One region of the Anaerobacillus sp. ABD4_527 genome, then DNA from elsewhere that is predicted to be linked to it. Evidence: a T-box and tRNA genes for the amino acid it is inferred to sense, from the RefSeq annotation. Region 1 holds a T-box; the other holds one or more tRNA genes.
The links. A T-box is a leader RNA that pairs with one kind of tRNA and senses whether it is charged. The one in region 1 lies ahead of tyrS (tyrosine--tRNA ligase), so its partner is inferred to be a tRNA-Tyr.

Region 1 (4,416 bases):
ATTATGTTCCTATTAATAGGTGCGCCGCGTAACCTCCGGCTGCAAGGTGAAGGCGTGTGAAAACATAATGTGCATAATCTGGAATCGCGACACTGTTTTTATTTTATACCAATAAAAATAGTGATAAAGGAGGAGCTAATTATGGCTCGTTATACAGGACCAAGTTGGAAAATTTCTCGTCGTCTTGGTATTTCTCTAAGTGGAACAGGTAAAGAATTGGAAAAGCGTCCTTACGCTCCAGGTCAACATGGACCTAACCAGCGTAGAAAGCTTTCTGAATATGGACTTCAGCTTCAAGAAAAGCAAAAGCTTCGTCACATGTACGGCATGACTGAGCGTCAATTCCGTCGTCTTTTCGATGATGCTGGTAAAATGAAAGGTGTTCATGGTGAGAACTTCATGATTCTTCTTGAATCTCGTCTTGATAACCTAGTTTACCGTATGGGTCTAGCTCGTACTCGCCGCCAGGCTCGTCAGCTAGTTAACCACGGCCACATCACAGTTGATGGCAAGCGTGTTGATATTCCTTCTTACCGCGTAGCAACTGGTCAAGTACTAGGTGTTCGTGAGAAGTCTAACAACCTTGACATCATCAAAGAAGCTATTGAAGTGAACAACTTTGTTCCAGAATACCTTACTTTTGATGCAGATAAGCTTGAAGGTACGTACTCTCGCCTTCCTGAGCGTTCTGAACTTCCTGCAGAAATCACTGAAGCTCTTATCGTTGAGTACTACTCTCGTTAAGTTGTTTCATAAAAGCCTCGGACTTTTGTCCGAGGCTTTTTTTATTTTTATCCTGATAGCAAAAGGCCGGTAATTACATTATAATTACCGGCCTTGCATGATCAGAATGTAAGAAGGAAATATTTTTTCTTTCCTCTTCTAATTATAACGTATTGTCCTTCAATTCGATCTGAAGAAGAAATGACCTTGTCCATTTCTTGACTACGGTCTCCGTTAATATAGATCGCACCATTTTTAATATCTTCTCTAGCCTGTCTCTTTGAAGATGAGATACCAGCTTCTACAAGCAAATCGATCAAGCCTTTTTCTTCCTCTTCAACATGGTAAGAAGGTACATCTTTGAAACCTTGACGAATTTCATCTGCAGTCAACTCTTTAATGTCACCGCTGAACAGAGCTTTTGAAATGTTGATCGCTTGCTGAAGCTTTTCATCACCATGAACAAGTTTCGTTACTTCTTCAGCTAATTTACGATGAGCCTCTCTCTTTTCAGGAGCTTCATTATTAGAAGCTTCAAGTTCTTTAATTTCTTCGACGCTCAAGAAAGTAAAGTAATAAAGGAATTTTACTACATCACGATCGTCCGTATTGATCCAGAATTGGTAGAATTCATAAGGAGACGTTTTATCTGCATCAAGCCAGATTGCACCGCCTTCTGATTTACCAAATTTAGATCCATCACTCTTTGTAACGAGTGGAAACGTTGCGCCAAATGCTTTAGGACGCTCCCCTTCTTCAGATCCTTCTTCTTTACGAATCAATTCTAGTCCAGCAGTAATGTTCCCCCACTGATCGCTACCCCCTATTTGCAGACGGCAGTTTTCATTACGATACAATTCAAGAAAATCATAAGACTGAAGAATCATGTACGTGAACTCAGTGAAAGAGATACCTGCATCGAGACGGGACGAAACAGAATCTTTTGCTAGCATGTAGTTCAATCCAAAGTTCTTTCCAATATCACGTAGAAATGGAATGATGTTTAACCCGCCGATCCAATCAAAGTTGTTCACAGCTTTTGCAGGGTTTTCACTAGTTTCAAAATCAAGAAAGCGAGCGAGCTGTCCTTGTAGCTTGTTCGTCCATTCTTGAACGATGTCCTCAGAATTTAGTGTCCTCTCATTCGCACGTCCACTCGGATCTCCAATAAGTCCCGTCGCACCTCCAACTAGTGCGATCGGTGTATGACCAGCAAGCTGAAACCTTCTAAGAGCAAGTACTGGAAGAAGGTGTCCTATATGCAGACTATCTGCAGTCGGATCAAAACCAGAATAGATTCCAATGCTCTTTTCGGAAAGCTCTTTCTTAAGACCCTCTTCATCAGTTACCTGATTGATTAACCCTCTAGCTTCTAGTTCATCTAAAATATGCATGTTACTGACTCCTTTTAAAGTAAATTTCAACATAAAAAAACCCGTCCCTGGTAAGGGACGAGTTTGATCGCGGTACCACCCTTGTTGAAGGAAATAACCTTCCTCCCACTTCATCAGGATAACGGCCTGGTCCGTCTTGATGCTACACAGGCATTTCGCCATTCACACCAGATGCTCATGGAAGTAATTCACATTTCCCTTTATATTGGTTCACACCAGCCACCAACTCTCTGAAATAGGGAGGAAAACGCTACTTCGTCCACTCTTCGCATACCCGTTTAAAAATCTAACTAAATTAATATCATACTTTGTACCTCAATGTCAATTCTAGCCCCTGTTCCTTAAGGAAGCTTTATACAAATATCGACTAGATATGCTATAATATATAGGATTAATTGAGGAGGTATAGGAATGCGAGAGCTTTTTTCTTCTATCAGGTCGAAGTGGAACGCGTTCATCGATAGATTGCAAGAGTACAACATCTTAACTGGCTCAAGGATCGCTTATAAAGTTGTTTGGAATTTATTCTTAATTTTTCTAGTACTTGGGCTTATGGGCGGCTTGTTTGCCGGAGGTGTTGGTGCAGGTTACTTTGCATCTCTAGTAAAAGATGAACCGATTCGATCCTATGATGAGATGAAGAGAGACGTCTATAACTATGAAGAAACAAGTGAGATATTCTTTGCTGACGATGTTCTTCTCGGTAACTTTCGATCTGATATAGAGAGAAAGGAAGTCGATTTAAAAGACGTGTCCCCTTTAGTACAAAAGGCAGTCATTTCAACTGAAGACGAATATTTTTATGACCACGAAGGCATTGTTCCAAAAGCAATTGGACGAGCGATTCTTCAAGAGCTCACGAACTCTGAAGATCGTACCGGTGGTAGTACGTTGACTCAACAGCTTGTGAAAAACCAAATATTAACGAGAGAAGTATCGTTTGAACGTAAAGCGAAAGAAATGCTTTTAGCTTTGCGCCTTGAAAATTTCTTTGAAAAAGAAGAAATTCTTGAAGCATACCTTAATGTCGTACCGTTCGGTCGAAATGCTTCTGGCAGAAACATTGCAGGTATTCAATCTGCGGCACAAGGAATCTTTGGTGTGAGCGCTAGTGAATTAAACCTACCACAAGCAGCTTTCATTGCCGGACTACCGAAAAACCCGTATACATACACTCCTTTTACAAACTCAGGAGTCGTGAAAGATGATCTTACACCTGGTATCGACCGGATGAATTTTGTCCTCTACCGCATGTATACAGAAGGGTCGATAACTGAGGAAGAATACAATAAAGCAAAAGAATACGATATCGAAGGAAATTTAGCAAAGTCCTCTCCTTCACCATTTGAGAAGTATCCATACTTGACGTTTGAAATTGAAGATCGTGCGAAAACTGTCCTCGCCGAGCAAATCGCCAACGAAGAGGGCTACGACGGGGAGAAACTTGCAGAAAGCGTCAATCAATACAATAGGATTACGTATGATGCAAACGTTACATCAAGAACAGTAGAACAAAGTGCTGAGAAAATGGGACTTAAATGGGCTGAAGTAGAAAAAGATTCAAAGATTTTCATAGAGTTTATGAATAATGCTGAAAAAGAGCTTAGAAAGAATGGTTATAAGATCCACACAACGATCGATAAGAACGTATACGAATCGATGAATGCTGCGAGGGATAAAGTTCTTGATAACGGCAGCTATTTCCAAAGCCCTAAAACAGTATCTGTACAAGACCCTGAAACGGGAGAAATGGTCAACAAAGAATATCCAATGCAAGTCGGCGGAATACTAATCGAGAATAAATCAGGAAAGATCCTATCATTTGTTGGGGGTAGAGACTTTAGCCAAGAAGCTCTTAACCATGCGACCAATGCATACCGGTCAAACGGATCAACGATGAAACCATTACTAGATTATGCGCCAGCCATGGAGATCGGAAAGGTTCAGCCAGGCTACATTGTTCCTGACCTTCCAATTAAGGGGAAAAATGCATTTAACCCTAACAACTACTCTTCAAACTATCATGGTCTAGTAACAGCAAGAAAGGCTCTTGAACGATCTTATAACGTTCCAGCTGCTCGTATTTACTCTAAGCTAAACCCGGTAGAAGCTACAGAATACCTGGTAAAAATGGGCTTTAGCACCCTGACATTAGATGATCGAACAAATCCATCGATGTCCATCGGAGCATTACAACGAGGTGTAAGTGTTGAAGAAAACACCAATGCCTTCGGAACATTTGCAAACGGCGGTAAATTCGTCGATGCCTATATGATTGATAAAATTGTAGATCGAGATG
Region 2 (4,416 bases), 630 kb from region 1:
ATAGTGCTCGAACAGCGTATTTTGTTGCACTATAGACGCTGCTAGAAGGGAATACTTCGTGACCAGCTACACTTGAAACATTCACGATGTGTCCGCTCTTCTGCTTAAGCATGTCAGGTAAGACGGCGTGAACACCGTGAAGAACACCGTTAATGTTTACGTCTACCATCTGAGTCCATTGATCCACTTCATCATTCTTCATGAACGAAAGTAGCATAACACCAGCATTGTTAATGATCATATCAACTTTGCCGTATGTATCTTTCGCTTGTTGAACCAAGTTTTCCATGTCCTCTTTTTTGGTTACATCCGTTTTCACTACGAGCGCTTTGCCGTTCGATTGATCATTTAAAGACTGAGCGAGATCAGTTAACTTCTCTTCTCGACGTGCGGCAAGTACCACGTTAGCTCCTTCATCTGCTAAATGACGTGCGATCGCTTCACCTATTCCGCTGCTTGCGCCTGTAACGAGTACAACTTTACCTTCTAATTTCATTATTCATGCTCCCTTCACTAATGATCTTTCATTACGAGACTAACACAGTATTCCCAAACCAATTAGTAAAATGCTCATGAAATGTGCTTTCCTACATAAAAAAACTCGGGGTCATACCCGAGTTTTTCGTTAGCTAGTTACAGATTTTTCTGCAGCATCTACCGTATGTTTTAATAACATCGCGATCGTAACAGGACCAACGCCTCCTGGAACAGGAGTAATCGCAGACGCCCTGTCTTTTGCTGTTTCGTATTCGACATCACCAATATTGCCTTTATTGTAACCAGCATCGAGGACGATCGCTCCTTCTTTGATCCATTCACCCTTGATGAACTCTGGCTTTCCTACGGCAGCAACTACGATGTCAGCTTGTCTAACATGAGTTGCCAAATTAACAGTTCTCGAATGACACGTTGTGACTGTAGCATTTTCATTTAAAAGAAGAGCACCAACGGGCTTTCCAAGGATAGGACTTCTTCCTACGACGACCGCATGCTTACCTTCAGGATTGATGTCATAGTCTTCCATAATCTTCATAATTGCTGCAGGTGTACAAGATGGGTATGTACCAAACCCTAGAGCAGTCTGTCCGTACCCTTCACTCGTCACCCCATCGACGTCTTTCTCGATCGCGATCGTCTCAAATGCAAGGCGTTCGTCGATTTGAGACGGCACAGGATGCTGAAGCAAAATACCATGGACAGAATCATCGCGGTTCAGTTCTTCTATGGTTTCAAGCAACGTTTCGGTGGTTGTTTCCTCTGGCAGATGAATCTTTTTTGATACGATTCCTATACGTTCACATGCATTTCCCTTCATTCGCACATATGTTTCAGAGGAAGGATCATCTCCAACAAGAATCGTTGCGAGGCTGGGCGTAACACCTTGTGTTTTAAGTGCTTCCACTCTTTCTTTAAGCTGTTCTTTCACACGATTTGCGACTGCTTTTCCATCTAATAATTTGGATTCTGACATGAACTGATTCCTCCTAGACAGTGTTAAGAAATATCACTATTTCTTCGCCCAGACGACCGGCTTTATTCATTACAGCTCCCTTGTGGTTACTTCCACATTTGTCGTCAGTTACTGCAATAAGGTTTCTACGGATATAGTAGCACATTAAGCGGGAAAATCAAGAGAGATGCGTGCGAATTTACGTAGAAATTAATAATAGGTTCATTTTTTGCGTGAATGTTCGCCTTTTGAACTCCTCGTCATTCTCTTAGCTCACAAAATAAAACCTCCGAGTGGTGTAACCACTCAGAGGTTTTGAGATACGCGCCTTAGAGGATTCGAACCTCTGACCCACAGCTTAGAAGGCTGTTGCTCTATCCAGCTGAGCTAAAGGCGCATGGTAGTATGTGTGATACGATAACTGAAAGTTAGTATACCACGTTTTCCATTCTTGGAAAAGTCTTAATTAAAATTATGTAATGGAGCGGGTGATGGGAATCGAACCCACGACATCAGCTTGGAAGGCTGAGGTTTTACCACTAAACTACACCCGCAAAATGGCTGGGCTAGCTGGATTCGAACCAGCGCATGACGGAATCAAAATCCGTTGCCTTACCGCTTGGCTATAGCCCAAAGATGGTGGAGGGGGACGGATTCGAACCGCCGAACCCTGAGGGAGCGGATTTACAGTCCGCCGCGTTTAGCCACTTCGCTACCCCTCCACTATTTAATTATATGGTAGCGGCGGAGGGGATCGAACCCCCGACCTCACGGGTATGAACCGTACGCTCTAGCCAGCTGAGCTACACCGCCACGCTATGTGATGGTCGGGAAGACAGGATTTGAACCTGCGACCCCTTGGTCCCAAACCAAGTGCTCTGCCAAGCTGAGCTACTTCCCGATTTCATCGCTATGTTATGTAATGGCGCGCCCGAGAGGAGTCGAACCCCTAACCTTCTGATCCGTAGTCAGACGCTCTATCCAATTGAGCTACGGGCGCATCTATTCTGGTGCGGGTGAAGGGACTCGAACCCCCACGTCGTAAGACACTAGATCCTAAGTCTAGCGCGTCTGCCAATTCCGCCACACCCGCATGTGGTTTCTTTCATTTCAGCGACAATTAATATAATAACACCCGTACCCAAAACCCGTCAATCATTATTTCAAAAAAACATTTAGTTTTTTCATATCGGGCGATGTAAGCGTTGACAGCTTCTCATTCTTTACCATACGATTATGATACTAAAGGAGCTGAGTAAATTGAGTGTACCACAGTCCATTTATTATGCAAAAGAGCTAGACGAAAAAGACCCTCTACGCCACTTCAAACATGAGTTTTATACTCCGGATCATTCCATTTACATGGATGGCAATTCACTTGGCCTTCTCTCAAAACGAGCTGAAGCTTCTCTACTCCAATCGATTGACGATTGGAAAACGCATGGAATCAATGGTTGGACAGACGCGGAGCAACCATGGTTTTATATGGCAGAAATGCTTGGCAAGATGACTGCACCCCTTATCGGAGCAAAAGAAGATGAAACGATCACAACAGGTTCGATCACCACTAACCTCCATCAAATGCTAACAACGTTTTACAAGCCAAGTGATAAGAAAACGAAGATCATCGCTGATTCACTCACTTTCCCATCAGATATATATGCAATAAAAGCACAGCTAGAGCTTCACGGATTATCACCAGATGAACACCTTATTCAAGTGCAAAGTTCAGATGGTCGTACGATCGATGAAGACGACATTATTAAGGAGATGACAAGCGAAGTCGCACTAGTCCTCCTCCCTTCTGTCTTGTATCGTAGCGGTCAATTACTCGACATCAAAAAAATAACGCGAGCAGCAAACGATAAAGACATCATAATAGGGTTTGATCTTGCGCATTCCATCGGTGTTATCCCACATCACTTACACGATTGGGGTGTTGACTTCGCGGTATGGTGCACGTACAAATATTTAAATAGTGGACCTGGTGGTGTCGGCGGTCTTTATGTTCATGAAAAACACCTAGGAAAGAAACCAGGTCTTGCAGGTTGGTTCAGCTCGAAGAAAGACGTTCAATTCGATATGAGTCATGACCTTGATCATGCACAAACCGCTGGAGCATTCCAAATCGGGACACCTCATATTTTCAGTATGGCTTCATTGATTGGTTCGTTAGAAATTTTTTCTGAAGCCGGCATTGAACAAATTCGAGAAAAGTCGTTAACGCTCACGAAGTACTTAATGGAGTTAACTGCTTTAAAACTGAATCGCTTTGGCTTCACATTAGCTAACCCTGCAGAGGACCATCGCCGTGGTGGCCATGTTTGTATAGAACACAATGAAGCTGCTAGAATTTGCAAAGCGTTAAAAAACAAAGGCGTGATTCCTGACTTTCGAGCTCCAAACGTCATTCGTCTTGCACCGATCTCCTTATATACGTCGTTTGAAGATGTGTGGAACGTTGTACATATATTAGAAGAAATCATGGCTACTAAAGAGTATGAGCAATTCACCAACAATCGAAACATCATCGCGTAAACACGTATAAAAAGTCCCTCAACATTCAATATTAAGATTGATTCAATAGAAGGAGGGACTTTTATGGAACAGTTGAATGAATTGGAGTTGCAAAACCTTCGCCACATGATCGGTGGTCACGACACGCTGGCAAATAAACTTGATACGTATGCCCAAACTTGTACTTGTCCTGAACTAAAGCAAATGCTGCAAAAAGATGCGCAAGATGCAAGAAATACAAAACAACAGCTTATGTCTTTTTTAGGTTAAGGAGGAGAACGTAATGAATGAGAAGGATATGGTCAACGATTACTTGTCAGCTCTAAATGGAAGCCTGATCAACTATGGCGGTGTTATTTCACAATGTGACAACGAGCAGCTGCGTCAGACGCTTCAACAAATAAGAGATACTGATGAACAAAGGCAGTATAATCTTTATCATTATGCGA

Region 2: it encodes a tRNA-Tyr, which carries the amino acid that the T-box ahead of tyrS (tyrosine--tRNA ligase) is inferred to sense. The anticodon was not compared.

Annotation. Positions count from the first base shown of each region.
Region 1 covers NZ_JBSWXZ010000001.1:1,405,060-1,409,475, forward strand. Annotated here, with positions in the region: gene rpsD (30S ribosomal protein S4) at 142-744, shown strand; gene tyrS (tyrosine--tRNA ligase) at 846-2,117, opposite strand; T-box leader at 2,168-2,393, opposite strand; gene ACXAHI_RS07425 (transglycosylase domain-containing protein) at 2,529-4,416, shown strand, end outside.
Region 2 covers NZ_JBSWXZ010000001.1:776,032-780,447, forward strand. Annotated here, with positions in the region: gene ACXAHI_RS04005 (SDR family oxidoreductase) at 1-499, opposite strand, end outside; gene ACXAHI_RS04010 (bifunctional 5,10-methylenetetrahydrofolate dehydrogenase/5,10-methenyltetrahydrofolate cyclohydrolase) at 626-1,471, opposite strand; ZMP/ZTP riboswitch at 1,511-1,593, opposite strand; tRNA gene ACXAHI_RS04015 (tRNA-Arg) at 1,774-1,847, opposite strand; tRNA gene ACXAHI_RS04020 (tRNA-Gly) at 1,931-2,004, opposite strand; tRNA gene ACXAHI_RS04025 (tRNA-Gln) at 2,009-2,083, opposite strand; tRNA gene ACXAHI_RS04030 (tRNA-Tyr) at 2,088-2,172, opposite strand; tRNA gene ACXAHI_RS04035 (tRNA-Met) at 2,187-2,263, opposite strand; tRNA gene ACXAHI_RS04040 (tRNA-Pro) at 2,275-2,351, opposite strand; tRNA gene ACXAHI_RS04045 (tRNA-Arg) at 2,374-2,450, opposite strand; tRNA gene ACXAHI_RS04050 (tRNA-Leu) at 2,459-2,543, opposite strand; gene kynU (kynureninase) at 2,687-3,988, shown strand; gene ACXAHI_RS04060 (hypothetical protein) at 4,052-4,237, shown strand; gene ACXAHI_RS04065 (spore coat protein) at 4,251-4,416, shown strand, end outside.